Regions from separate parts of the Paenibacillus sp. FSL R5-0923 genome, predicted to be linked through region 1. Evidence: riboswitches for the same ligand, from Rfam matches in the RefSeq annotation. Region 1 holds a riboswitch; each other region holds the start of a gene.
The links. Region 1 has a riboswitch for cyclic di-GMP ahead of MKX35_RS26485 (glycosyl hydrolase). Riboswitches for the same ligand answer to the same signal wherever they lie in the genome.

Region 1 (7,564 bases):
TGGAATGTCATGGCTACAATACCACCCTCTTGATGCCACTCCATTGCACTGTCTATAACAGCTTGTCGCTGTTCTGCGATCGTCCCTTCGGGTTGATTATTAATTGCCCCCAATTCATAACCATGTAGAACGGCATTTTGTCCCGATGTATTCTTCAGCATATGAACCAGTTCATCTGGACTTTCTAGATAATCATGCTGGCCAGACAGGATTCCTTTGCCACGTAGATTCACCAAATTACTCAGCAGTTGCTTGGCTTCTTCAGAAGCTGATGGATTGCTTGGTATAGCCGGAGGAAGAGCGGAAGAAACACTCATAGCCTTCGGAAGACTCTTAACCTCTCCCCAAGGCAGCAAGGAAAAAATAATAAACACCGGTAATATAGTAAACAACAATCTGTTTTGCTTATAATATTTACGCAAATAAATCCTCCTTTCGGTAGCTGTACTGCCTCCACAGGTGCTAAATAAACATACCTGTTATCGGACAATCGTCTTCTGACCTAATGAGGACTATAGCTTAGTAGCTCTGCAATAACGCAGAGCCACTAAGGATCGACCTGTAATTTTCATCAATCAGGAGACATCCGGAAGATAAAGTGCACTTGCTGGAACTGTCTCTTTAGCTTGACTAGCACTTTCCCACATCAAGCGGACTCTCGCATCGCCTTCATTTTCGTAATACTCCACCTTGATATCATATAGCTGGCCAGCCTTCAGCGTTATATTACCCTTACGCTCAGTACCACTTTGCTTAGTCCAACTATCAATCACGGATTGCCCATTCACCCACACACGGATGCCATCATCTGAGGTAGTGTAAAATGTATATTGCTCATCATATAATGGCTTAATTTTACCGCTCCAACGTATGGAGAAACGATCAATCCCGAGGGCGGCATCCGGCGATCCTTGCCGCCAATTGAAATCGATAATTGCATCAGTTCTAGTAAGAGCTGCTGTTCCCGATAGCTGTATGTTGTTGTAATATTCTCCTGCAAGCCCCTTCACAAGAGGAATGGCTGCCTCACCCTCTTCTTCGGGAGGTGCCGGCGCTGGTGCAGCGCTAGGTGTCGGTACCAGACTAGTATTTAATTTATCTCTAGTTAGGGTATAGTTGCTATTCATAAATGTTCTAATTGTATCTGCACTGTTATTCTCGTAAAGCATTTTTCCCCAGCTCATCATATACGTCCATTTACTTTGTGATTGCTGAAGCTTCTCCAGATTAGGCATTTCACCATTCTCCCCGATCGCAATCGGTTTGCCTGCGGCTAGACTCAACAAGCTGTCATAGTATTTTTGCTGGTAATCATTTTCGTATATATCTGCTGCCAGAATATCTACTTTATCAGCACCTGGATAAGTTAGCGCATAAGGATCTGACCAAACATTGGGAGCATTCGGACTCCATACCCATAACAAATTATTTAATTTATGAACGTTAACAAAACGGTCATACATAATATTCCAAAGTTTAGAAAAGTTATTTTTCTTCCCCCACCAGAACCAGTTCCCGTTCATTTCATGATAGGGTCTCCAAAGCACCGGAACATTGGCATCGCGCAAGCTTTTTAGGGAGACTGCCACCTTATCAAGCTCAGCGATCAGATTGTTATATTGCTTGGTACCCGGTGTAACGTAACTATCGAACTCATTCTGACTAAGTGTTTTTTTCACATTATCCCAGTCATAAGAGGTGCCCGGCAGGTTAGCATGAAAAGTCATAGCTACGATCCCGCCCGCTTTATTCCAGTTGATCGCGCTGTTCACCACATTTTGACGCTGCCAGGCCATCGTTCCTTCTGACTGACCGCTGATCGCGCCCAGTTCATAACCGTGAAGAGCGGCATATTGTCCGCTGGTTCCCTTCAGCATATTGTTAATTTCATCTGGACTTTCTAAATAGTCATGTTGACCAGCAATAATACCTTTTCCTGAGATCGAGTAAAAATAGTTAAGCAGCTTTACGGCTTCAGGTGAGGCTCCTGGGGTAACTGGCGTTCCAGAATTTGAAGCAGCTATGACAACAGACGGCGAAATTCCAACAGTAAGCGGAAGTGCAGTCAGAAACAAGACGAGTGACAGAAATGCGCCAAATAATCGATACGTACGGTAAGCTTTCAAAATAATCTCCCTTTCGGTAGCCAGGCTGCCACTCTTTCGAAGGCCCTATAGCTTTGCGTCCCTACCTTTCGATAGGTTTGCCTTTTCAATTTAAGAGAAATAATCTCTCTTACCGTAAGTATCGACGACAATTAATGATATATTTAGTGTTTTTATGACTTTTTTTGATAATTGAGTCAATTTACCTGTTTCAAGAAATTTTGGATTGGTTAAATAGATAGGTTAGACCTATGAAATGAATTGTTGTAGTTCTATATCATTCCAGTCTAAAGTAATACGAATGTTATCTTCTTCTACTAATTCAGAACCCGTCTGTACCTCTATAAACTCGACATCCGTCAAAGCAAGGATCGCGTGCTTCGTTCCTTCCGGTATACGTACCACGTCCCCAGCCTTCACATTATGTTTTTTCTCATTCAGCACAATACTTGCTTCGCCGCTGACGATTGTCCAAATTTCACTACGCTTGCGATGTAATTGATAGCTGATATTATTCCCCTCGGATATAAAAATCCGTTTGGTCAGCACTTCATTGCCTTCATCATATTTCACATAATCAATAACTTTGTAATGGCCCCAGCGGCGTTCCTCGTACATCGGTCTTTGTTCAAAGGTCTTCAGCACTTCTTTAATCCGTGGGCTCTCAGCTTTATGGGTAACTAGAATCCCATCCGGGCTAGCCGCAATGATCAGATCCTTCGCACCAATTACCGTAATCGGAATATCCAGCTCATTAATCAAGCAAGTCCCCTCAGAATCCGCCGTTACAAAACCTTTTCCTACATGCTTGCTGCTCATTTCCTCTGTCAGCGTATTCCACGTTCCAAGATCCTTCCAGAATCCATCATACGGCTGCACCACAATATGTTCTTCTTTCTCCACCACTTCATAATCAAAGCTGATGGAAGACAATAGCTTATACTGCTTCTGCAATTCTTCATATCCTAAAGGCAACCCTTTACGCTGCAAAATATCTAACAAGTACCCTAAGCGGAAGGCAAACACTCCACAATTCCACAAGGCATTTTGCTCGATGAGCTGTTCTGCTTGTATACGGTCTGGTTTCTCTTGAAAGTGACTCACCTTCATAAAACCATTTCCCCCCGCCTCTTCGGTGGTAGGAATAATATATCCGTATTTCTCTGAGGCATGTTCAGGAACAACACCCATTAGTGCCAAATTTGCTCCACTTTCCAGCATGGTCCCCTCAAGCATAGCTATGGTATCGAAAAAGGATGCTTCTACATAAGGGTCAACAGGCAATATTGCTACCGTCTCTGCTGGAGAAACACCTGCCACTGAATAAAGATAGGTAGCTGTTAAGGCGATAGCCGGAAAAGTATCCCGACGCTCCGGTTCAACGATAATCGGCACATGACTTCCCAGTTGGCTTTGTATCATTTCTACTTGGCCGCGGCCGGTGGCCAGATAAGATGATTCTGCCATCCCTGCTTCCTCCAGCTGTCTCCAGACACGTTGTACCATGGATTCTGGTTCACCTTGAGGGCTTTCAAGTACCTTTAGAAATTGCTTTGAACGTGAGTCGTTGGACAACGGCCATAACCGTTTACCTGAACCGCCTGATAGAAGTACCATTTTCATAGAATGAACCCTCCTTGAATTGATATCAAAACCTATGTCTTCCGTTTGGTGGTCGTTGGAATGGATGCACTTACAAACTTTGTTAGGTATGAACCACTTCAAGGGATTTTGGACTTCCGATCGCTGTTATCCTCAGATTTCCTTATTGAACCGCTTCTAGCGGTAGAAATCCGAGGATAAAGGCGAACACTCCGTTTCTACAGTTCCAAATTCCCTTTCCGTTCTTAACCTAACCAACTACTTTTTAACACTGATCCGTGCGCACCGGGCTGTACCAGCCAGAAGCAAGCACGTTTTTCTAAAGATTCGCTTCTGCTCCGGGGGAGGCAGCAGCAACTGCAAGAACAACTGCAACTACAAGAGCAAGACTAGTTGCCACCACAGAGACAAAGACAACTACAAGTGCTACTGCTACTGCGATATATAATCAGAGTACTCTAACTTTATAAATTGCTTAGAAACTTAAGATAAGGGAACGGAGTGGCGGAGGGGAATTTTGGAACTGTAAGAGCGATAGCGTCCGCCTAAAAGCTTTCCGTAGGAAAGCTCACTTCGTAAGCATAAGCTTTTCCGGATTTCATCCGCTATTAAGCGGTATAAATCAAGAAATCTGGAAACAACAGCGGCTGGAAGTCCAAACATTCACCGCAGTTGCGACTGACACTTAACACAAATGATTAAACCGCTCCAGCCACACTAGCAGAATAACCGCTCAATCCACCCATCTGCGGGCGGCCGACAGAATGATAAACGAGGCCGGTACCCTCGATTTGCTCCTTGGAATACACGTTGCGTCCATCGATCAGCACCCCATTGCGCATGCTTTTCGCCAGCTGATGCAGATCAATGTCCTTCAGTAGGCTCCAATCGGTCAAGAGGCATACGGCATCGCTGCCCTCAGCCGCCTCCTCTGGCAGATTGCACCAGCGAAGCTGCGGATGATCGTATTGCTGTCTGAAATTTGTAGCTGCGATTGGATCATATAGCTTGACTGTTGCCCCTTCAGCCACCAGTGCCTCAACAATCTCTCTGGCTGGAGCTTCGCGGACATCATCAGTATTAGGCTTGAAAGCAAGCCCCCATATCCCAATCGTCGAACCGCGCAGGCTGCCAAGTGATTCATGCAGCTTGGAGATGATCATAAACCGTTGTCCCTTGTTCACTTCGACTACAGATTTCAATAATTTGAATTCGTAATCGACGTTGCCCGCAATTTGAATGAGCGCATTAGTGTCTTTCGGGAAACAGGAGCCTCCATAACCGATACCAGCCTGCAGGAAGGATGACCCGATTCTTTGGTCCATACCCATTCCTTGTGCTACCTCGGTTACATCAGCTCCCACTTTTTCGCAAATATTGGCGATCTCGTTAATAAAGGAAATCTTCGTGGCCAAAAATGCATTTGAAGCATATTTGATCATTTCAGCACTGCGTATATCTGTTACAAATACATTTTCTGTGAAACCCTTATGAAGCTCGCGCATGGTTGGTTCCAGCTCTGGATTATCAAGACCAATGACAATTCTGTCGGGATGGAGGGTATCGCGAATCGCTGACCCTTCACGTAAAAACTCGGGAGCAGACACGATATCAAAAGAATGATGGGTAAACTTAGAGAGCATTTTGGAGATTTTCTCATTTGTCCCTACGGGAACTGTAGATTTAGTCATTATAATTTTGTGCCCGTCCATCGCTTTAGCGATTTCAGCAGCTGCACCCTCAATGTAGGTTAAGTCAGCTTCACCATTAGGCAGCGATGGCGTACCTACAGCAAGAATGATAATATCTGAATGCCGCACCGAATCCTGAAGATCTGCAGAAAAAGATAACCGTTCCTCACGAAGATTCAGTTCAATCAGTTCCTCGATTCCCGGCTCATAGATGGGCGATTCCATCTGTTTCAGCTTCTTAATCTTTTCCTCGTCCTTATCCACACAGATGACATGATGTCCGCCCAGTGCAAAGCACACGCCAGATACAAGACCCACATACCCAGTACCGATTACTGTCAGCTTCATACAATCATCCTCCTTTTAGAAAATTGACGTAGGCCTGCTCAACATACTGCTTGAACTTAACCATAAACGCCTGCTCATCGAATTTACGTGCATGCTCCATAATTTGATCGATATCCCAAGCGTAGGACTCTACCTCATAAATAGCCTTAAGCAGATCCTCCACTTCTTGATGCTGAAAGAACACACCATTTACATAAGGAATAATAGTATCTAGTGCCCCACCTGCTTGATAAGCAATTACCGGTCTTCCTGCAGCGTTCGCTTCCAGCGGTGTAATTCCAAAGTCCTCTTCTCCTGGAAAAATGAATGCTCTACACTGTGCCATCATTCCAGTCACTTGCTCATCTTCTAGCCGGCCCAGAAACGATACATTATCCTTAGCCATGCCTTCGAGACGCTTGCGATCTGGTCCATCCCCTACGATATAAAGCTTAAGTCCGTTACGGTTAAAAGCCTCTACTGCCAGATCAATCCGCTTGTAGGAAACAAGCCGGGAGACAATTAAATAATAGTCACCAATGGTTGAAGAGCTTGTAAACCGGGCTGTATTAATCGGTGGAAATATGACATCTGCATCCCGGTGATAATAATTCTGAATCCTCGTCTTCACTACTGATGAATTGGCTACGAACTGATTCACATTTTTGGAAGTTCGCTGGTCCCACGTTTTGAGCTGCTGCATGTATACCTTAAGCATTTTCTTGAACAACCCGGAATTCGACTGACGTTCCATGTAGGTGTCATAATCCCATGCGAAACGCATAGGCGTATGGCAGTAACAAAGATGAAACGTATGTTTAGGAACTTGAATACTTTTCATAAAAGCACTGCTGGAACTCAGGACGATATCGAAACCGCGAAAGTCCAAATCACGGATGGCCATTGGATAAAGTGGCAGCACCCCTTTAAAATTGGTCTTTACCCCCGGAATCTTTTGCAGCCAGGAGGCACGGATATCCGCATCTTTGAGATTGTCAGTAAGGCGGCTTCCGTTAAAAACCGTTGTGTAGATTGGAGCCTCGGGATACATGTGATGAAAGACTTCCACCACTCTTTCCGCGCCGCCCATTTGGATTAAGTAATCGTGCGCTATCGCAATTTTCATGTGAATCATCCTCAAAGTTTTATGGAGCATCATCTTCAGAATTACCGCGTCATATCATCTGTCAGGTGCCCGCCAACAAACCTTTATAGTAGTCAACGATGTCCTTGACCGTATTCTCGATAACAAAATGCTCTTTCACTCGTTTCATCCCATTGTCCGCCATCCGCCGTCTTTCCTCTGGGTGATCCAGCATCCATTTAATGGAGTCTGCCAGTATCGCCGCGTCACCAGGCTCTATCAGTAGTCCTGTCTCACCTTGAACTACAATTTCTACCGGCCCGCCTTCATTGGAGGCGATCACCGGTAATCCCGCTGCCATTCCTTCAACGATAACTTGGCCAAAGGGCTCAGGAGTTACCGAAGTGTGAATCAGTAAATCAGCAGTATTCATAAGGCCTTGAATATCATCCACATGCCCTAGCATGCTTACATTAGTAAGCTCGTCGTTTTTTATCTTTTGCAGCAATTCCTGCTTATAAGCCTCTTCTCCAAACAGAGCGTCTCCAGCCAGCCAGAACTTCACACGAGGTTCGTTCTTAAAGCTTTTTGCGGCTTCCAGCACAATATGCTGACCCTTCCAATGCGCCAATCGACCAACTAGCAATACGTTGAAATCCTTCTGGTCCCGCATGCCGATCCCATTACCAATCGCTTTAGCGAATGCGGAGTATACGACCAGCGTTTTTTTGGAACGCGGCAGCTCCAAAGCATTC
Region 2 (7,564 bases), on a different contig from region 1:
TGTTATTGACGCTGACCTTCAAGATCCACCGGAGGTCATTTTGCAAATGATCGAGAAGTGGAAAGAGGGCTATGACGTTGTGTATGCGAAGCGGCTGAAGCGCCGTGGAGAAACGATGTTCAAAAAGGTAACGGCCAAGATCTTTTATCGATTGCTCAGCAGCATGACAAGTGTAGACATTCCCACGGACACAGGTGATTTTCGTCTTATTGATCGTAAGGTATGTGATGTCTTGCGAGGTCTCAAGGAAAAAAATCGGTATGTCAGAGGTTTAGTGAGCTGGGTCGGCTTCAAGCAGACGATGGTGGAATATGAGCGGGAAGAACGATTTGCAGGAGAAACTAAGTATCCTCTTAAGAAAATGATTCGTTTTGCGCTGGATGGGATCACTTCCTTTTCGCATAAACCACTTAAGATTGCTACGTATGTCGGATTCTTTCTTTCCTTCTCCAGTTTTCTCTATTTATTCTTCGTATTGTTTCAAAGAATCTTTTTCACCTCATGGACGGTTCCAGGTTGGGCTTCCATTGTAGGGGTCAATTTGCTCTTTAACGGTATCGTTCTGATGCTGCTAGGTGTAATCGGTGAGTATATTGGACGGATTTATGACGAGTCTAAGGATAGACCGTTGTATATTGTCAGTGAGACTATAGGATATCGTAACGAAGAAGAAGTGGATCGCCGGAAGGATTACAAAGATGTCAGATAAGAACTTTCGGACTGCTTTCATACAGTTTCTCAAATTTAATGCTGTAGGTTTGGTAAATACCCTCATTGATTTCGTAATCTTCACATTACTGAACTCATTTGGGATGGTATATGCGTTGGCACAGGTGATTTCTTATAGTGCAGGGACAGCGAACAGCTTTATTTTGAATAAAAAAGTAACCTTCAAGGATCGTGATCGTGGCAATAAAGAGGGTTTTGATAAGACGCAGTTGCTGAAGTTTATCGTACTGAATCTGGTAGTACTCGGAATATCGCTGTTGCTAATGCATCTGTTGACTGACAAACTAGGCATTCAAGTGTTGATCTCTAAGGTATTAGTAACGTTTGTGACGGTGATCATTAACTTCTTCGGAAGTCGTAAATGGGTATTCTAAAGTTCAGTAGAACAATCTACGGAGGTGAAAATCATGCGTAAATTCTCGTATGTGCTCATACTGGCGGGGATCCTTATCATGCTCTATCCAAAAGCTAACGAATGGTATAACGACTGGCAGCAGGATAAGCTATTAGAATCGGCTGAACTGAGCACCAGTGAAAGTACTCCACCACCTGATCTGAAGAGCAGATATGCCGAGGTCACTCAGCTACTAGCGGAGGAATCAGCTCTAGATGCACAAGCACAGCCGCAAGAAACAGAAAAGCCGGAACCGGAAATTGAAGTGGGTGGCAAAGTTATCGCATTAATTGAGATCGATAAGATCGATCTGAAGCTGCCTGTATTAGAAGGGGCTACTAAAGCGAATATGAAGCATGCCGCGGCCCATATGAAAGAAACAACTCCAATAGGAGAAATAGGGAACGCCGCAATAGCTGCACATAGAGCTAGAACTACGGGCAGATTGTTTAACAGGCTGAATGAGGTTGTGATTGGGGATACGATTACGGTAAAGACTAGCGATCAGACTTATAATTACGAGGTTTATGATATTTCTGTTGTACTTCCTAGTGATGTGTCTGTTCTAGACGGGAATAACAAAGATAAAATTCTTACTCTAATTACGTGTGACCCACTAGTAGATCCTACACATCGTTTGATTGTTCATGCCAAGCTTTCCTAATCGTTGACGAGAAATAACAAGAGAATTCAAATACAGAGAAATAACTATAAAATAATAGTAAATCTAGCAATTTTGTTCTTGTTTACGAGGATAAATATGGTAGTATAAGACTATAAAAGCTAAACACGATAAACGGCAAACCTATCGAAAGGTAGGGACGCAAAGCTAAAGGGCCTTCCCGTAAGGATGGCAGCCAGTTACCGAATGAAGAGGCTTTTTTTGTTTTTATAAAATATATAAGAATCTTAGATTCATATTTCTACTTGGACTGATTCTGTTAATTTGTCTAGTGAAATTAGAACAGATAGAGCTTATACGATAACGGCAAACCTATCGAAAGGTAGGGACGCAAAGCTAAAGGGCCTTCCCGAAAGGATGGCAGCCAGCTACCGAAAGGGGTTTTATCCGTGAAAAAGGTTTATTTTATGATGGTGGCGCTGTTCGTACTGATTACTGCGGTTCCGGTAAGCACAGCTCAAGCCGCAAGTGTAGATGCAAGCTGGTTGATTACATCGAAAGTGGCTCAAGGTGTTATTGGAATTAACTATGATATTCCGAAAGATAAAAGAATCAAACTCATGATCACTAAAGACAACAGCAGCTATACATATAACTTATATGCTTCTGGACAAGCTGAGGACTTCCCTTTACAACAAGGTAATGGTACTTATAAGGTTTCTGTTCTTGAGAACACAACCGGCAATAAATACAAAGCGTTATATTCCGAAGTAGTAGACGTAACCATGAGTGACTCGAATTCCGTATATTTGGGCTCCGTACAGAATGTGAAATGGAGTTCTTCTGATAAAGCGATCCTTAAGGCCAAAGAGCTTACAAAAGGCAAAACAACAGATGAAGAGAAAGTTAAGGCAATCTATAACTATGTAGTTGCTAATGTACAATACGATTATTCTCTTGCTAATAACGTAACAACAGATTACATTCCGAACATTAACAACACTTTGAATACTAAAAAAGGAATCTGCTATGACTATGCTTCTCTTTTTGCCGCAATGCTGCGTAGTGTAGATGTGCCTGCTAAATTGGTGATGGGGAATACTAGCTACGTTACGCAATACCATGCATGGAATGAAGTGTTGATGGATGGGAAATGGGTTACTATTGATACAACGGTAGATGCATCGTCAGCGAAGAGTAAGAAGAATACGGATTTTATTAAGGCTTCAAGTAAGTATACTGCAGCAAAATACTATTAATTTGCATCGCTAGATTCATAACTCTATTAAATAAACAACCAGCTTAATTATTAAGCTAGTTGTTTATTTTTCTATTAGGGGTTGCTTTTCTATGAATAGATAGGTTATTATAGTTAAGCGTTGTTAGACAGCGTACAGGCAATGTTTGAGAGAGTTATATAAACGGCTTTCGAAAAATAAAGCTTGCATTACTGAGAACAACATGATATATTATAAGAGTTGCTGCTGAGACATTAAACGGCGCCAACGAGAACTTGATCTTTGAAAACTGAACAACGAGTGAGTAGGAAATCACGAAAGTGAAATCCAAAATTAGAGAATTAATTTTCTCGTCAGATGTTTCAAAATGAGCATATCGCTCTTTTCAATACTAATTGGAGAGTTTGATCCTGGCTCAGGACGAACGCTGGCGGCGTGCCTAATACATGCAAGTCGAGCGGAGTTATTTTGAAAGCTTGCTTTCAAAATGACTTAGCGGCGGACGGGTGAGTAACACGTAGGCAACCTGCCCCTTAGACTGGGATAACTACCGGAAACGGTAGCTAATACCGGATAATTTCTTTTTTCTCCTGAAGAAAGAATGAAAGACGGAGCAATCTGTCACTGAGGGATGGGCCTGCGGCGCATTAGCTAGTTGGTGGGGTAACGGCCCACCAAGGCGACGATGCGTAGCCGACCTGAGAGGGTGAACGGCCACACTGGGACTGAGACACGGCCCAGACTCCTACGGGAGGCAGCAGTAGGGAATCTTCCGCAATGGACGAAAGTCTGACGGAGCAACGCCGCGTGAGTGATGAAGGTTTTCGGATCGTAAAGCTCTGTTGCCAGGGAAGAACGTCCGGTAGAGTAACTGCTATCGGAGTGACGGTACCTGAGAAGAAAGCCCCGGCTAACTACGTGCCAGCAGCCGCGGTAATACGTAGGGGGCAAGCGTTGTCCGGAATTATTGGGCGTAAAGCGCGCGCAGGCGGTCATTTAAGTCTGGTGTTTAAACCTTGGGCTCAACCTGAGGTCGCACTGGAAACTGGGTGACTTGAGTACAGAAGAGGAAAGTGGAATTCCACGTGTAGCGGTGAAATGCGTAGATATGTGGAGGAACACCAGTGGCGAAGGCGACTTTCTGGGCTGTAACTGACGCTGAGGCGCGAAAGCGTGGGGAGCAAACAGGATTAGATACCCTGGTAGTCCACGCCGTAAACGATGAGTGCTAGGTGTTAGGGGTTTCGATACCCTTGGTGCCGAAGTTAACACAGTAAGCACTCCGCCTGGGGAGTACGGTCGCAAGACTGAAACTCAAAGGAATTGACGGGGACCCGCACAAGCAGTGGAGTATGTGGTTTAATTCGAAGCAACGCGAAGAACCTTACCAGGTCTTGACATCCCTCTGAATCCACTAGAGATAGTGGCGGCCTTCGGGACAGAGGAGACAGGTGGTGCATGGTTGTCGTCAGCTCGTGTCGTGAGATGTTGGGTTAAGTCCCGCAACGAGCGCAACCCTTAACTTTAGTTGCCAGCAGGTAAGGCTGGGCACTCTAGAGTGACTGCCGGTGACAAACCGGAGGAAGGTGGGGATGACGTCAAATCATCATGCCCCTTATGACCTGGGCTACACACGTACTACAATGGCCGGTACAACGGGAAGCGAAGCCGCGAGGTGAAGCCAATCCCATCAAAGCCGGTCTCAGTTCGGATTGCAGGCTGCAACTCGCCTGCATGAAGTCGGAATTGCTAGTAATCGCGGATCAGCATGCCGCGGTGAATACGTTCCCGGGTCTTGTACACACCGCCCGTCACACCACGAGAGTTTACAACACCCGAAGTCGGTGGGGTAACCCGCAAGGGAGCCAGCCGCCGAAGGTGGGGTAGATGATTGGGGTGAAGTCGTAACAAGGTAGCCGTATCGGAAGGTGCGGCTGGATCACCTCCTTTCTATGGAGAATCGTCTTCTGCAATGAAGACATTCAAATCGGAAGCTAAGCTTCCACAACTCACTCGTTGCTCAGTTTTGAGAGTTTAAGCTCTCAGTAAGACTTGATCCTTGAAAACTGGATACCGAAACGAATTTGCGTTTTAGAACATCTTTTAGCAACTTGTGCAAACAAGTAAATGTTATTAGTGAGATTTTTTTTAGGAAAAATCAAGGTTAAGCTAATAAGAGCACACGGAGGATGCCTAGGCGCCAGGAGCCGACGAAGGACGTGGCGAACAACGAAACTGCCTCGGGGAGCTGTAAGCAAGCTTTGATCCGGGGGTGTCCGAATGGGGAAACCCAGCTGTGGTAATTCGCAGTTACTCATCTCTGAACACATAGGAGATGTAGAGGCAGACCAGGGGAACTGAAACATCTAAGTACCCTGAGGAAGAGAAAACAATAGTGATTCCGTCAGTAGCGGCGAGCGAACGCGGAACAGCCTAAACCTAAGAGCTTGCTCTTAGGGGTTGTGGGACGTCTCACATGGAGTTACAAAGGAATATGGTAGGTGAAGAGGTCTGGAAAGGCCCGCGATAGAGGTAAAAGCCCTGTAGCCTAAACTGTGTTCTCTCCGAGACGGATCCCGAGTAGTGCGGGGCACGTGAAACCCCGTATGAATCCAGCAGGACCATCTGCTAAGGCTAAATACTACCTGGCGACCGATAGTGAAACAGTACCGTGAGGGAAAGGTGAAAAGCACCCCGGAAGGGGAGTGAAATAGAACCTGAAACCGTGTGCTTACAAAAAGTCAGAGCCCTATTAATGGGTGATGGCGTGCCTTTTGTAGAATGAACCGGCGAGTTACGTTTAACATGCAAGGTTAAGTCGAGAAGACGGAGCCGCAGCGAAAGCGAGTCTGAATAGGGCGATTTAGTATGTGGACGTAGACCCGAAACCGTGTGATCTACCCCTGTCCAGGGTGAAGGTGCGGTAACACGCACTGGAGGCCCGAACCCACGCATGTTGAAAAATGCGGGGATGAGGTGGGGGTAGCGGAGAAATTCCAATCGAACTCGGAGATAGCTGGTTCTCCCCGAAATAGCTTTAGGGCTAGCCTCGGTATAAGAGTAGTGGAGGTAGAGCACTGATTGGGTGCGGGGTCCGCAAGGATTACCAAGCTCAGTCAAACTCCGAATGCCATATACTTATTGCCGGGAGTCAGACAGTGAGTGCTAAGATCCATTGTCAAAAGGGAAACAGCCCAGACCATCAGCTAAGGTCCCCAAGTGTGTGTTAAGTGGGAAAGGATGTGGAGTTGCACAGACAACCAGGATGTTGGCTTAGAAGCAGCCACCATTGAAAGAGTGCGTAATAGCTCACTGGTCGAGTGACTCTGCGCCGAAAATGTAACGGGGCTAAACACACCACCGAAGCTATGGCTAGATACGTATGTATCTGGGGTAGGGGAGCGTTGTATGTGGGTTGAAGGTGTACCGTAAGGAGCGCTGGACAGCATACAAGTGAGAATGCCGGTATGAGTAACGAAAAGATCAGTGAGAATCTGATCCGCCGAAAGCCCAAGGTTTCCTGAGGAAGGCTCGTCCGCTCAGGGTAAGTCGGGACCTAAGGCGAGGCCGAAAGGCGTAGTCGAAGGACAACAGTTTGAAATTACTGTACCACCGTAATCCGCTATGAGCGATGGGGTGACGCAGGAGGGTAGTGACGCGGACTGATGGATATGTCCGTCTAAGCAGTGAGGCTGATGTGTAGGCAAATCCGCACATCATTAAGGCTGGGCTGTGATGGGGAGCGAAAATTACAGTAGCGAAGGTCATGATCTCACACTGCCAAGAAAAGCCTCTAGCCAGGAGAAGGTGCCCGTACCGCAAACCGACACAGGTAGGCGAGAAGAGAATTCTAAGGCGCGCGGAAGAACTCTCGTTAAGGAACTCGGCAAAATGACCCCGTAACTTCGGGAGAAGGGGTGCCCCGGTAGTGTGAATAGCACGAGGGGGCCGCAGTGAAAAGGCCCAAGCGACTGTTTAGCAAAAACACAGGTCTGTGCGAAGCCGCAAGGCGAAGTATACGGGCTGACGCCTGCCCGGTGCTGGAAGGTTAAGGGGAGTGGTTAGGGGTAACCCGAAGCTATGAACCGAAGCCCCAGTAAACGGCGGCCGTAACTATAACGGTCCTAAGGTAGCGAAATTCCTTGTCAGGTAAATTCTGACCCGCACGAATGGCGTAACGACTTGGGCGCTGTCTCAACGAGAGATCCGGTGAAATTTTAATACCTGTGAAGATGCAGGTTACCCGCGACAAGACGGAAAGACCCCATGGAGCTTTACTGCAGCTTGATATTGAATTTGGGTACGATCTGTACAGGATAGGTGGGAGCCGTAGAAATCGGAGCGCAAGCTTCGGTGGAGGCGCCGTTGGGATACCACCCTGATCGTATCTAGGTTCTAACCTAGTACCCTAATCGGGTACGGGGACCGTGTCAGGCGGGCAGTTTGACTGGGGCGGTCGCCTCCTAAAGAGTAACGGAGGCGTTCCAAGGTTCCCTCAGAATGGTTGGAAATCATTCGAAGAGTGCAAAGGCATAAGGGAGCTTGACTGCGAGACCTACAAGTCGAGCAGGGACGAAAGTC
Region 3 (7,564 bases), 110 kb from region 1:
GTATGTAAATAGATATCCTGAACAAGGCTGTTTTGTTTTGGTGCTTACTCGATCACAAATTTACCAACCGTCTCATTCATCATTTCCGCAATATTCGCCTGGTGCTCAGAAGAAGCAGCCACATCTTCAAACGCTTGTAATGTATCTGAAATGTGATTTCGAATGCCACTTACATTGTCCGCAGACTGTTGAGATACTGCGGCAACATTCGTCATCGCTTGATCTACCTCTGCCATTGATAGCTTCAGTCCGTGCATTGAAGATACCATTTCACCTGTGATCTCATGAAACATATCGGCATCATTTTTATATTGCATACTTACTTGCTCGAAACTCTCATAATCACTTATCACCGTCGAATCGATAAAATCCAGCAGCGCTTGTGATTGAAAGGACACATTCTCAAAAGCATCTTCCACTAGCAGTGTCATTTTCTGAATCTTCCCCACCGACTCCTCCGACTGTAGAGCAAGTTTGCGTACTTCATTAGCAACTACAGCGAATCCTCTTCCCTCATCCCCAGCTCTTGCTGCTTCAATGGAAGCATTCAAGGACAATAGATTCGTTTGGGCTGCAATCTCTGAAATGTACCCAGCTATCTCTCTTACTTCATTAACAACTTTCCCTGCCTCGATCGCGTGCATAATGGAATTCTGTTTCTCAGCATACAAACTTGTCGCATATTGAATCGATGCTACAGCCTTTTCCTTCGCGGAAGCTGCCTGTACCAGAATTTCTTCGGAGGTATTTAGTGCGACTCCCGCCTTATCACTTAGCAGATCTGCATTGGAGATAATCTCTTGTACTGTTGCATTTACTTCTTCTGTTGTAGCACTTAAAGATTCACTTCCAGAAGCAACCTCTTGCGAGGAATTATAAATTTGATCCATTGTAGCATTTACTTCCTCAACTGTTGCAGATAATTCTTCGCTAAGTGCACCTAACTCTTGTGCTGAGGAAGAAGCACTAGTTACGATGGTTTGTACTTGCTCTGCCGAATGATTAAGAGACTTCACGATTCGACCAAATTCATCTTCAGCATCAAACTTAGCTCTTTGAGTCAGATCTCCTCGACCAAACGCCTCTGAAAAGTTCAGGATAATGGTTACTGCTCGTGAGAAATATCTTCTCAAGGACAAATATGAACCGATTGAAATCAGGATAACGAGAAAAGCAACAATGATATTGACCGTAAGTCCTTTTTGAAATAGCTTCTTATTCTGAACATCTGCATATTGGGCACTTCCTAAGTTCATTTCAACTAATTTTCCAAGGTCTTCATTTCGTTTCATATTTAACGCTTCAAGATCAGAGATGATATCTTCAGCAGGATCATATGTAGGGGTATTTAGCATCTGTTCAAGCATTGGAAGCTGAATTTGCCTATACTGTTTCGTTAATGATAAAACTTCAGCATAAATCTCCTTTTCGTTTGGGAGGGAACGTGTTTCTTCATACTTATTCAAGATTTCATTGTTTTCAGCTTGAAGCTCAACAACTTTCTGATAACTCTCTTGAAGTTCGCTTGGATCATGACTAACGATCATCTTATTCGTTAAGGTTACTATTTCATGATTATTAGATTCGAATTTCCCAAGTGCATAAACTGACGTAAGATCGTTCTTATACATACTTCTAGAGTTCGCATACATATTGCTGAAATACACACTACCAACGATCGCAATGATCAGAGCACCCAACAATAATATTGTATTTGTAACAGTAATTTTGCCTACGATAGTCCAATTTCTCATTTTCCTCATGCTTTGCACTCCCTATGTACTTTTAATTAAGCTTTCATATTCTGCTACTGGCATTGGTTTCGCGAAATAATAACCTTGAGCGATTTCACAATCTATTTGTTTCAAAAAATCAATTTGCGCCTCTGTCTCAACTCCCTCTGCCACAACTTTCATATTTAAATCCCTAGCTAGCTTGACCATACTGGCAATTACTATCTTCCCTGTCTCATCATTTGACTTACTCATCAGAAAAGCCCTGTCTAACTTAATGACATCAGCAGGGAAATATTGCAATACATTTAAGGAACTATAACCTGTCCCAAAATCATCGATAGCTATGGAAAATCCTTTACGTTTCAACTCCAACAAAATATCTCTAACAAACTCTAAATTTTGGAATACAATAGACTCGGTCAGCTCTAACTCTATCAATCTAGCAGGTACCTGGTACCTGTTAATAATATTCGTCAAATGGAGCAGGAAATCATTATGATATAGGGTTATAAGCGATATATTCACTGAAATCGGAAGTGGCTGGATTCCTTCCTGGATCCATTTACTCAACATGATACATACTGATTTAAACACCATTAAATCTAATTTCACGATAAAGCGATTCCTCTCAAATATGGGGATAAATACTGCAGGAGATATAAGTCCCTTCTGAGGATCATTCCATCGAACCAATGCCTCAGCGCCATGAAAACTGTTCACTCGCAGATCCATTTTCGGTTGTAAATATACTATAAATTCACCATTTGTCATGGCAGCATCCATCTTTCTTACGATGTCTTGCTCTTCGTGTATCTGCAATAGCAATTGTTCGTCAAAGAAAGTGCATGAGCTCTTGTATCCACCTTTAATGGACTTACAAGCGATTCCTGCTCGGTCAATACATGTGAGGATATCGCTCTGACGATCATCTATACAGTAAATTCCACAATTAATCACTAGCCTAAAACCTTCTTCATTTCCAAACGTATAGTCGCTCATTTGTTCAGTAAGTACTTGTATACGGATGAATAATTCCGCCTTATTGTCATACGAAGTGAAAAGAATAAAACGATCACCCCCTAAGCGTCCAATGACATCCTCGTCTAATGTGTTTGCTGTTAAGCTATTAGCCACTTGAATCAAAATGCTATTTCCTTCATGAAAACCGACAATTTCATTTATGTATTTAAATTGTTCAATATCAAATTGCAACACAGCAAACTTTGTATTCGGTTTCTCTTTAAGTAAATACTGAGCATCTATAACAAATTTATTCGTTCTAGGAAGATGTGTTAACTCATCCTCAAAGGCAATCCTCTCCATCTGTTTCCTAATTTTGCTCTTATTTAATAGAATGTTAACAAATATGATCAATAATAAGACAAACATGATTACACATAATAAAAAAGTCGCCTGACTCATTTGAGACGCTTTGGCCATGATCACATCTTTCGGTATCACGGAGAGAATATACCAGTCCTCAACCCCCTGGATGCCAGAATAGCCAACCATTTTGCTATCTCCGTTAATCCAAAATATTCCTACTCCAGATTTTTTTGCGGTTATGTTCTCTTTAAAGATTTGCAGTTGTTTCTTATTTCTAGAATCAATACTTATACTTTCGAATATGTTATCAATTGACTTATCCTCTTCGAGATTCTTCGATTTGATAATGACTTGTCCCTTTTGATCAATGATTTGAGAATAACCATGACCTTTAAAGAAGGAAACTGCAAGAGCATCATAAAGATCCTGTGTATATTTGCTGGCAGATAAAGCACCCTTCACTTCACCTTTAAACTTAAGTGGACTATTGATCGTGATAATTTCTTTATTGGAGATCTTATCTAAGAATGGATCAGAAATACTGCTAATACCCTGCAGAGCTTTTTGGAATCCTACTTCATCTGATACATCAAACATCGTCCCATCTGATGCATAAGCTTTACCATCTGGGCTGTTGATGCTAATTCGAATAAAATTATATTTTTTATCAAAGTGATGCAGATATTTTTTGGTCTTATCCCAATCCATATAATTGATTTCCGAAATAGAATCAGCAATTCCATCTAATGAATCTAATCCACCCTGTATCATATTTCCAATCGATCTACTCGCATGTATCGTAGCTTCTGATGTAGCAGCAACCGCTTCTTGCTCATAAGAGTTAGCAGTACATTTTATGAAATAGTAAGAGCACCCCCAAAATATCAACGTTGCCATTATGACGAGGCCTATCATTCTCCATACTCTCAGTGGTTGTGTTTGATCCATGTACTATCATCCTTTTTCCGATTTATTACGTTTTTATTAGAAAACGAATTAAAAAAAGCCGCTATCAGAATGATAACGGCTGCATATGCATCAAAAAATAAGATCAAGAAACTCCAACTGCATGCAACCGGCTGTCATATCTATATGTAGATTTAGACCCTATGGCTTTGTGTCCCTACTTTTCAATAGGTTTACCAATATTCTGTTTTAACTATTATTAGTCATAAATACTCTATTAATAATAGGTTGCCTCCAAAAGACCTATTTCCGTAGTAAATTTCAATTTTCCCATGGGAAAATTTTCACAAATATCAATGTTAACTTTAATATAATATTTATTAATGTAAAGCAACAATTCTGCGAACAATTATAAAATTAGATACTAAAGCCCAATGCAACATTTAAATATGTCACATTGGGACTTACTTCTCAACACGAATTATGTTTATCTTACAAACGCATAACGAAGAACAGCTTCTTCTAAAATATCAATCCCCATAATGATATCATCCAAGTCTGTATATTCATTAGGATGATGACTAAGTCCATCTATAGAAGGAACAAAGATAAGCCCTACTGGGCAAAGTTTGTTCATGTTCATGGCATCATGCCCTGCCCCACTAATCATCCGTTGACTCGATATCCCTTTCTCTTCACAAATGGATTCTAGAACCTGACTGATCTCATCAGATAATAGGACGGGTTCCTCCGAAATAATTTCCGTACTCTCAATTACAAGTTGTCTATTTTCTTGTACTAAGGATATTGTTTGATACAAATGGTCTAACACACGTTGCCTGGATGCCACTGAAGTAGATCTGATATCAATTTTAATTTCTACCTCTCCCGGAACCACGTTCATAGCGCCATTCAAGATATCTATCACCCCTAGCGTCGCAACCGTTCCAAATTCTTGTTCGAGTTTGGCTGCTTTCTCAAGCTCAAGTGCTATTTCTGAGGCACCCAGAAAAGCATCTTTTCTCATATTCATAGGTGTCGTTCCTGAGTGGGATGCCTTCCCTGATATTTGAATATGAAGCCTCACGGGTGCAGCAATTCCAGTCACAATTCCAATTCTTTTATTATTGTTTATTAAGACAGGACCTTGCTCAATATGTAATTCAAAAAACGCTTTTAATTCTTCATTCTCTCTACTCGCCTGATCAATACTGTTATAATCCAGTGCACATAGCGAAAATGCCTTTTCCATGGTAATACCGTCTTTGTCCTTCAAAGATCTATATTTCTCCTTCTGAAATAACCCTGACATTATTTTGCTGCCTACTGTTGAAATACCAAAACGCGAGGATTCTTCACAGGCAAATGAGATAATTTCGATCGGATGATCCGTTTCAATCCCTTTTTCGTTTAGACGTTTGATCACTTCCAAAGCAGCCGTTACACCTACTACCCCATCGTACTTCCCACCTTGATATACCGTATCCAAGTGAGAGCCCATTACAACGGGTGGGAGCCCTTCTATCTTCCCATTCCTTCTAGCAATCACATTCCCGCAATGATCCATCCGGATATCTAAATTTTCAGCCTTACACATCCGCATAAAAGCACTCGTACATGTCTGCTCTTCATTTGTATAGGCAATTCTAGTGATGCCCTTCTCACCCGAGTTATATTGATTAATATTATCAAATAAAGCCTGATATCTTCTCTTTCTATCCATGACAGTATCTCCAATCCTGGGTATTCATGATTATGGTTTCATCAAAATTCGTGAATGATATACAATAGAGGTATTGCTAGTCTTTAAAAATTACTTACTTGATGAGGTGTAATGGATAGCTATGAAGAAGACCATTATTTTTAAAGAAAATGACTCATTTACAATTAAAGCTGATTTTTATGAAACAAAACGTCCCCAAGCCCCTGCTATTGTTTACATTCACGGAGGCGGCCTACTTTGGGGTGATCGAGAAGATCTATCCGAGGAAATGATACAACTTTACACTAATAATGGCTTTGCGCTATTTTCAATTGATTATAGATTAGCTCCTAGATCAACACTTTCTGACATCCTTGAAGATGTCCAAGATGGCCTTCTATGGTTAGTGAATGAAGGACCAAAACAATTCTCCATTGACCCCTCGAGGATCGCTGTAGTGGGAAGCTCAGCAGGTGGTTTCCTTGCACTAAGCACAGGAATGTTTACCCATAAGCCACGTGCGATTGTCTCCTTCTATGGATATGGCGATATTAGCGCTCCATGGGCACTCGAACCAAGTAAATTCTATTGTGAAAAGGATATCGTCTCCATGGAGATTGCAAAAGGTTCAGTGTCCGATCAAATCATTACGAGCGCAAGCGTAGACGAGCGTTTTCTTCTCTATTTATATGCAAGACAATCCGGTCGTTGGATTGAAGAAGTTACGGGCTTGAATCCTTCTCTACATAAGGAAGAACTTCTCAAATTCTGTCCTATTCATCATGTAACTAAGGAATTTCCTCCTACATTGTTACTGCACGGAACGAACGATGTAGATGTGCCGTATGAACAATCGGTATTCATGAGAGCTGCGCTAGTGAAAAAAGGAGTACCGGCAAAGCTTATTACTATTCCAAACGGAGAGCATGTATTTGAAAAAGATTTCGATAACCCTGTTGTGCAAAAAGCTCTTCATCAGGTGATTGATTTCCTTCAGCTTCATCTTGCTGAGTAGGTCTGTAGAAGAACAGGAAAATCCGGCACTAAAATAGTGCCGGAAAATATAGGAGACCGCATGAATTATTTCTTGTTTAATTCGTGGAAATGCGTCCATAAATGATCGCAATCTTCTCTAGCTTCCACTTTAATCATATTAACAACACTCTCATCATGACCCACAAAATATTCGCGAAGGTGAATGTCAGAGAAGCCATGCTCTTTCGCATCATCTCTTGTGCTGCAATAATGAACTTCCTTAACACCTGACCAAATAATAGCGCCCATACACATCGGACACGGTTCACATGTGGCATAAATTACACAATCCGATAAGTCCATCGTGTCTAGCTTTTTGCAAGCTTCTCGGATAGCTACCATTTCCGCATGTGCGGAAGGATCCGTGTCTCTCATCATTGTATTGCTAACCGCTGCAATCACCTCATCGCCTCGGACAATCGTTGCACCAAACGGGCCTCCAAATTTCTTGTTCATACCCTCGATCGTTGCATCTACGGCCAATTTCATGTAATCCATTTCAAAATTCCTCCTCTAGTTTAATTGGGATGATTTTAGTGTTTTGCTAAAGATGGTGTATAGAACAAAAGAAACAATTAAGCCACTAAAGAAAGCAAAATCATTCATCCTAACTAGGAAGGGGATACCCTTAAGAAATGCACCTGACATAGGAAGGATGAAGCTGACTGCTAGAACAGCCATCGCAACAGGATTGTAACCATTCTTATATTCACCATTGCTGCCTGCTGGGACATAGATATTATCAAGATTTAATACTCTTTTCCGATGAATAAAGAAGCTTGAAAGCATAATGCCCGCAATTGGACCAAAGATGGACCCAATAAAGCTATAGAAGTAGAATAAGGTCGTTGTACTTTCT
Region 4 (7,564 bases), on a different contig from region 1:
GCATTAAGTGCTTCAGGAATACCCATTTTAGCTGAACGTGGTCGTGAAGGAGGTTGGATGCTTACTGAAGGGTACCGAACCTCCCTAACGGGAATGAAGCCACAAGAGATTGGTTCACTGCTTCTGTCCGCTGACGCATCTATAATGAAGGATCTGGGGATACAAGACGACTACTCTTCCGCTCTTCTCAAACTAGAGGCTGCATCCTCACATCGACTTAGTAACCCAGCAAATTACCTAAGCGAGCGTATTCATATTGATGGCGCCAGTTGGCATCCTTCGGATGAGACTTATCCGTTCCTTTCTGTAATGCAGAGAGCACTTTGGGAGGACCGCAAAGTAAAAATCACTTATCTCCGGAGCAACGAGACAACGGTCCGTTTCATTGAACCTCTTGGGTTAGTTGCAAAACGCGGAGTATGGTATGTCGTAGCCAAAAGCAAAGATGAACTACGGACCTTTCGTGTGTCCAGATTAGTTAACGTTGAGGAGACTCATGAGTGGTTTAAAAGACCTGATGACTTTGATTTAAAACAGTACTGGGAAGAGTCCACCACTGCCTTTAAAGCAGCACTGCCAAAGTATCAAGTAAAGCTAAGGGTTAGAACCTCTATCTTAAAAGAATTACAGCGAGAAAGATTCGTCTCTGTCCAATTGATAGAGCCAACTAGCAAAGCAGAGTGGGTAAACGTAGATGCCGAATTTAATACGATCGAGTCGGCCTGCCGGATAATCCTTTCTTTTAGTCCCTCGGTTATTGTACTTTCACCGCAAGAACTTTTAGAGATGGTAAAGTCTGCTATCGCAAAAATTTCCGCTATTTATGAGGATTTTTGACACGAAATCTAAAGAACTACTCCGAAAAGAAGATTTATGTCAGTTCTTACTATAGACCAATCACCTTTAAATCCCATATAATAACACCAATACATAATATTAATAAGGAGGACATTATACCAATGAACTGGATGCATAAACTTCCGTTAAAACAAAGAATTGTTGCCGGATGTTACCTCGTTGCCGCACTATTTGCTATTCCTGTTTTAGTTACTTTTATGATCTTAGGCAACATTATTTTGGGTATTGTTCTAATCGTAGTTCTTGCTGCTCTAACTTTCCCCGTGGCCCGCTTTATCGAGAGAACGCTTACATCTTCTTTTGATGACATCGCGAATGTATCTCATAGTATTTCAAAAGGGGATTTTACTAGTAGAGCCGATGAGAACGGGTCTATGGGGGACGTAAGTCGTTCCTTTAATACTATGATTGACAAGCTCAAGAAGATTTTGACAGAAGCATCACAAATCACTCGTCAAGTTATGGATGCAAGCCGTGGAATCGAAGATAAGAATCAGAATTTGAAAATTGTCATGGCACAGGTAGCCTCTTCGTCTAACGAGCTAGCTCTTGGTGCAAATGAAATATCTACGGATATCGCTGAAATGACAGAATCCATTAAAGATATTGAGAATAAAGTATCCAATTATACGAACTCAACGAAAGAAATGAACAGACGTTCAATACATACATTAGAACTAGTTGAACAAGGACGGCAGTCCGTTGATACTCAAGCTGAAGGCATGCGCAAAAACATCCAGGCTACTCAAAAAGTAGCTGATACTATCGAAGCCCTGTCTCATAATGCTCGCGGAATTACGATGATTACAAAAACCATCACAGAGATCGCTGAGCAGACCAACCTCTTATCGCTGAATGCCTCCATCGAAGCAGCACGCGCCGGAGAGCATGGTCGAGGATTTGCTGTAGTCGCACAGGAGGTTCGTAAACTTGCCGAAGAATCAACGGCTTCAACGAAGGAAGTCTTTGGCTTAGTTCGGAGCATCGAAACTGATATCAAACAAGCGATTGACAATATCGCTATCAACGAAGAAGTCGTACAGGTACAGAATGAGATGATCACTCAATCTGCTCATATCTTTGCTCAAATTGTGCAAAGTGTGCAGTATATTACCGAGCAAATCTCTTCCTTCTCTGCTGAAAGTGATCTGATGTTGGAAAGTGCCTTGAAAATCTCAAGTGCAATAGAGAATATCTCTGCAATCACACAGCAAACCGCTGCCGGCACCGAGGAAGTATCCGCCGCTATGAATGAACAAATTAATGCCCTGCAGTCCGTCGCTGAAGAAACTGAGAAAATGACACAGGCTGTGTTTAATCTACAGAAGACTATCCATATTTTCAAGTTTTAAGTCACTTGCAAATCATATAAACAAGTCCAAAAACTCCTCCTAAGTTTTGACTTAGGGGGAGTTTTTTTATATCTATTATTTCATAGGTTGGACAAGACTTTCGTCAAAATTCGAGTTAATTTGCGAAAATATATTGACAAAGGTACTCTAGGAATATATTGTAAAGGAAAATTCTTCTTATAAATTTTAAAATTAATATTGGCAAAATCTTCGAAAGAGGATGACGCAAAACCATGGATCTACAGCCTCATTTTTAATCAGAGGCCATGACTGCCAGGTTGCAGAAAACCAAGACGACTGAACAATTGTTCAGTCTCTATGGCGATTTATGCCACCAACCTGTGCCCTAATTCAGAGCACAGGTTTTCTAATGTTTGATTTTAAAATAACAATCAACTTGTGAGGTGTATTTTTTGAAGACAGTCGCAGATTACATGTCGGAAGCACTACGGAACCTAGGTGTTACCCATTCCTTTGGTATTATTGGGAAATCCATTTGTCCTATTGTTCTTAAAATGGTAGATTACGGTATTGAATTTATTCCTGGGAGACATGAGTCCAGTTCCGGCTTCGAAGCAGCCGGGTATGCGCTTAAAACTGGAAAACTAGGTGTAGCTTTTGGTACTTCAGGTCCTGGTGGAACAAACCTATTAACTGCAGCAGCACATGCTAAGGCTAACAACCTACCTGTCCTATTTATTACTGGCCATCAATCTATTAAAGAGCTTGGAATTCCCCAATGTCAGGACTCTACTTCTTTTCTAGCTGATTTAGCTGATATGTTTAGACCTGCCACCTTATATAGCAAGCTTATTGAACGTGGAGATCACTTTAACACAATCTTTAATCATGCCATATCCATTGCTTTGAGCGGTAATCGTGGTCCAGTTCACCTTTGTATTCCCTTTGATGTACAAACGGAATTGCTAGAGGAATGTAATATTGTAATCCCTGAACGCGAATCACTGGTTAGCCATGCTAATATCGACCGTGTACTTGATGCTATAAATAACTCTAAGAATCCAATAATTATCGCGGGTAAAGGCGTTAACCGCTCAGGAGCACATAGTGAGCTAATTCAATTAGCGGAAACATTTAATATTCCTGTAGTTACATCTCCAGGTGGTAAAGGGGCTATAGCTTGGGATCATCCACTCTATCACGGTCCAATTGGAGTAGGCGGTTGTACCCATGGGGATGACTTGCTGAATCAAAGTGATCTATTTATCGTTCTCGGGTCACGTTTAAGTGATATGACTATTTGTAATCTTAAAAGGGAAAATCATCCTGCAACATTAATTCAGTTTGATAGCGATCCGACTTTTGTCGGAAAAATATTGTTCTCTAATACGATTCCAGTGACTGGAGATCTACGGGACAATCTAGTTTACTATCTCAATAATATTGACACGAACAACATCACAAAACGCGAAGCACCGACAAATTCCGATTATACCGAAGAGCCTCCGATTTTACCAAACCTTTCACTTGCATCGGTCTTGAGTACGATGAGTGATTTGATTCCTTATAACAGCACAGTCTTTGTTGATGATGGAAGTCACGGTTTCCATGCTGCGAAATGGTACAAGGTTAAGAAACCGGGCAGTTTTGTTTTCGATGCTTACTTTGCTTGTATGGGTAATTCCATCGGAATGGCGATTGGTGCAAAGGTTGCTGCTCCAGAAGAAACGATCTTCTGCATTACAGGAGATGGCTGCTTTATGATGCTAGGCGCAGAGATTAACGCTGCTGTCTGCAAGGATATTCCTGTCATATTCATTGTTGTGAATAATAAACAGCTAGATATGGCTCTAAAAGGTATGGAAAAAACTACAGGACGTATTGACGGAACTATCTACGAAGTCCCTATGGATGCTGTGAAATTCGCAGAATCACTAGGCGCTACGGGTTACAAATGTGAGACAGCGGAGGAGTTCAAAACAGCCATCAAGGACGCTGTTGCCATCAACCGTGTTGCCGTCATTGAACTGTTAACAGACCGTGATGAGGTCCCTCCGACTGCTCACCGTACTTTGAACCTAAATTAGGAGGTCACTTATGAAAGACAATGTAAACAGTGGTCTGAACCACTTCACGAATCTCTCTGGAGACTACGGAGCTAAAGCACTGGCTCCGATTAAAGAACATTTCCCCGATTTGGCTGAATTTATTATGGGGAATGCCTACGGCGATATTTTTCAACGCAACACAATCGAAGCTGACTGGAAGGAAATCGCAGTTATCTCTGCCCTGATTTCGATGGGTCAGTTTGATCAATTGGGTGTTCATTATGTCATGGCTCTTCGTGTGGGAGTTACTGTAGAACAACTCAAAGGTATTCTATTACACTTAGTACCCGCTATAGGGGCACCTAGAATCATCACCGCTTTTAATATTCTTCTCGAAACGATTGAAGAAATAAAGTAACTATTTTCAGTAAAATTAAAATATCGGGAGATGTTAACGTGGGACAGTTTATTTTAAAGACAGACACTACTAAAAAAGTGATCAATATTGAGCTGGAAGGAACATTTTCTGAAGAAGATGGTCTGAAATCTATCCAAGCTTATCAACAAACTATTAATCCTATCACTCCAGCTGACTATGAATTACAAATCGACTGCAGAAAGCTAAACGTAACTGCTCCTGATGTTGTGCCTCTTTTGGAAGGTTGCTTCGTAATGTTTAAGAATGATGGATTTGTAAAAGTAAATCTAACCCTTGAGAATAACCCAATTCTTAAAATGCAGCTTGCTCGTCTGGGTCGTAAAGCAGGACTAGAAAACATCGAGATCATTTCCACCGTTACAGCTTAATTCTTCTTATAACTAAAAAAACTATAGAGTTTTTCAGGAGGATTCATTCATATGACCGGAATTCGTATTCAAGACATTGATATCTATCATCCTAGTAATAAAGTTGATAACGACTTTTTTATTAAGCATTTTGACGAAAAGGGTATTGATATCCGAGGTCTACTGACCACTTTAGGTCGTGATACGCGCTATAGCATTAAGAATGAGGAAGAAAATTCTCTTACGATGGCTTTTGAGGCTGCCAGTAATGTGTTGGATAAAAATGGTCTCACTGGCGCTGATATCGATCTTATTGCCTATGCAAGTCAAACTCCTGAATATATCTTTCCTACTAACTCTTTAATGATTCACCGTTTAATTAACGGCGCATCCCATACAATTTGTATAGATAGCAACGCTAACTGTGCAGGTATGACTGCTTCCGTAGAACAGGTGAGCCGTCAAATGCAAGCCAATCCTAGAATTAAACGTGCTTTGGTCATCGGATCCGATTATGTAGCACCTCATGCAGATAAGAATGATCCTGTCTATTATGCTAACTTCGGTGATGCAGCTGCGGCAGTCCTTCTTGTGCGCGATGATAATGCGGTAGGCTTCATTGATTCTGTCTATCAAACAGACACATGCGTTTACGGCAACTCCATGTTCCCGGCTGAAGGCTTGGCTAATCTGGGTAGAAAAGGCGTCGCGGCTGGAGAATTCAATGTGAAATTCATTCCATTTGATGATTCCATTTGCGTAGATGCTGCTTCTGAATCGATTCGCACGCTTCTATCTGATAACAACATAGCGCCTGAATCTATTAAAGCGGCCTGTTTCTCACAGCTTTCACTGCCTAATATCGTTGGTGTTTGTGAAAAAGTGGGTATTGATCGTGAGGTTGCGGTTTACATAGGTGATGAATTCGGATACACCTCAACCAGTAGCCCGTTTATCGCTCTACACAAAGCTATTACTACAGGAAAGATCGAACGCGGAGATAAAGTTCTGTTCTGGACAGTGGGCGCTGGATGGCAAAACGTAGCATTTGTTATTGAATATTAAGCGTTACAACCTAAAAAGCGGCAGGCCAAGGATTATCCTTAGCTTGCCGCTTTTTAGGTTGATCTGTTCTTTAGGACTCGCTGGCAAAGGATAACCCCTTTTCAGTGAGCGCACGCCGTAGTACATCAATCCCTTTTGGTCCCATCCCATGGAGCTGCAGAAGCTCTGACTCAGTGAGCATACTGATTTGGTGAATCTGTGTATACCCAGCACCATGAAGTGCTCGAAGTGCAGGCTTAGATAGTCCACTCGGTAGATCAGATTCTGTTCCATTAAACATAGACATATGCATCTCCCTGATCACTGATATCTTTCATGTTTTTCCCAGCCCATGGTACGCGCTACAGCGTCTTTCCAGGCGTTGTAACGTCTTTCACGCTCTTCTATACCCATTACAGGTGAAAAGACCCTCTCAGCTTTGTTAAAGCTTTCTAGCTGCTCTCTTGTCCAGACTCCTGAGGTTAATCCAGCCAGAAGTGCTGCTCCCAGCGCAGTCGTCTCCGCATATGTAGTTCGAGTAACTTCACTACCGAGGATATCAGACTGGAACTGCATCAGCAAATCATTACGAACCGCTCCACCATCTACACGAAGTCCGGTCAATGGCATGCCTGCATCTTTTTCCATCGCCCCAATTACATCTCTAGACTGAAATGCTAATGCCTCTAACGTTGCTCTTACCAAATGCCCCGAGGTGGTTCCTCTAGTTAGACCGAAAACTGCTCCACGTGCATACATATCCCAATAAGGGGCACCTAGTCCAGTAAAAGCAGGTACGACGACAACCCCTTCACTGTCCTCTACTTCCCGTGCTTTGTCTTCCGAGCCTGCCGGCTCCGTTATGAGTCCTAACCCCTCCTGAAGCCATTGTACAGCCGCTCCAGCTACAAACACACTGCCCTCGAGTGCATAATAGAGTTCATCCCCCATTCCCCAAGCTACAGTAGTCAACAACCCATGACTGGAGACTACAGCTTCTGTACCTGTATTCATCAGAATAAAGCATCCAGTTCCATATGTGTTTTTGGCACTGCCAGGTTCAAGACAAGTATGTCCAAACAAAGCAGCTTGTTGATCCCCCAATACAGAGTGAATAGGTATTTCTGTCCCGAACCACTGCGCGTCTGCTGCTCCAAATTCACTACCGGACATCCTCACTTCTGGCAGGATGGAGCGTGGTACACGAAGCTCCTCCATTAGCTCTTCGTCCCAGCAGCGCTCATGAAGATTATATAGCATCGTACGCGATGCATTAGTTACATCAGTAGCATGTACAGCCCCGCCAGTAAGCTTCCAGATTAGCCAGCTGTCTACTGTCCCAGCTAGTAGCTCGCCATTATTCGCCCGCTCTCGTGCGCCGTCTACATGATCCAGAATCCAGGAGAATTTTGTTGCAGAAAAATAAGCATCCACAACGAGTCCCGTCTTGCTAGCAATGAGTCCCTCTAACCCCTTACTCTTGATCTCTTCACACAGCTCTGCAGTACGTCTGTC

Region 2: linked by a shared signal. The riboswitch ahead of MKX35_RS00215 (transglutaminase-like domain-containing protein) and the one ahead of MKX35_RS26485 (glycosyl hydrolase) in region 1 are both predicted to bind cyclic di-GMP.
Region 3: linked by a shared signal. The riboswitch ahead of MKX35_RS26945 (bifunctional diguanylate cyclase/phosphodiesterase) and the one ahead of MKX35_RS26485 (glycosyl hydrolase) in region 1 are both predicted to bind cyclic di-GMP.
Region 4: linked by a shared signal. The riboswitch ahead of MKX35_RS12530 (thiamine pyrophosphate-binding protein) and the one ahead of MKX35_RS26485 (glycosyl hydrolase) in region 1 are both predicted to bind cyclic di-GMP.

Annotation. Positions count from the first base shown of each region.
Region 1 is NZ_JBBPAT010000002.1:324,876-332,439, reverse strand. It holds gene MKX35_RS26490 (glycosyl hydrolase) at 1-422, opposite strand, end outside; gene MKX35_RS26485 (glycosyl hydrolase) at 576-2,126, opposite strand; cyclic di-GMP riboswitch class I at 2,139-2,218, opposite strand; gene MKX35_RS26480 (sugar phosphate nucleotidyltransferase) at 2,355-3,728, opposite strand; gene MKX35_RS26475 (UDP-glucose dehydrogenase family protein) at 4,406-5,746, opposite strand; gene MKX35_RS26470 (glycosyltransferase) at 5,751-6,851, opposite strand; gene MKX35_RS26465 (glycosyltransferase family 4 protein) at 6,913-7,564, opposite strand, start outside.
Region 2 is NZ_JBBPAT010000001.1:41,805-49,368, reverse strand. It holds gene MKX35_RS00230 (glycosyltransferase family 2 protein) at 1-709, shown strand, start outside; gene MKX35_RS00225 (GtrA family protein) at 699-1,103, shown strand; gene MKX35_RS00220 (class D sortase) at 1,137-1,787, shown strand; cyclic di-GMP riboswitch class I at 1,912-1,992, shown strand; cyclic di-GMP riboswitch class I at 2,101-2,181, shown strand; gene MKX35_RS00215 (transglutaminase-like domain-containing protein) at 2,195-3,004, shown strand; rRNA gene MKX35_RS00210 (16S ribosomal RNA) at 3,376-4,933, shown strand; rRNA gene MKX35_RS00205 (23S ribosomal RNA) at 5,146-7,564, shown strand, end outside.
Region 3 is NZ_JBBPAT010000002.1:437,673-445,236, reverse strand. It holds gene MKX35_RS26950 (methyl-accepting chemotaxis protein) at 45-1,763, opposite strand; gene MKX35_RS26945 (bifunctional diguanylate cyclase/phosphodiesterase) at 1,776-4,010, opposite strand; cyclic di-GMP riboswitch class I at 4,130-4,216, opposite strand; gene MKX35_RS26940 (M20 family metallo-hydrolase) at 4,456-5,691, opposite strand; gene MKX35_RS26935 (alpha/beta hydrolase) at 5,813-6,685, shown strand; gene MKX35_RS26930 (nucleoside deaminase) at 6,751-7,203, opposite strand; gene MKX35_RS26925 (cytosine permease) at 7,219-7,564, opposite strand, start outside.
Region 4 is NZ_JBBPAT010000001.1:2,827,110-2,834,673, reverse strand. It holds gene MKX35_RS12540 (helix-turn-helix transcriptional regulator) at 1-837, shown strand, start outside; gene MKX35_RS12535 (methyl-accepting chemotaxis protein) at 960-2,210, shown strand; cyclic di-GMP riboswitch class I at 2,401-2,496, shown strand; gene MKX35_RS12530 (thiamine pyrophosphate-binding protein) at 2,615-4,258, shown strand; gene MKX35_RS12525 (carboxymuconolactone decarboxylase family protein) at 4,269-4,637, shown strand; gene MKX35_RS12520 (hypothetical protein) at 4,676-5,026, shown strand; gene MKX35_RS12515 (ketoacyl-ACP synthase III) at 5,078-6,070, shown strand; gene MKX35_RS12510 (DNA-binding protein) at 6,141-6,356, opposite strand; gene glpK (glycerol kinase GlpK) at 6,371-7,564, opposite strand, start outside.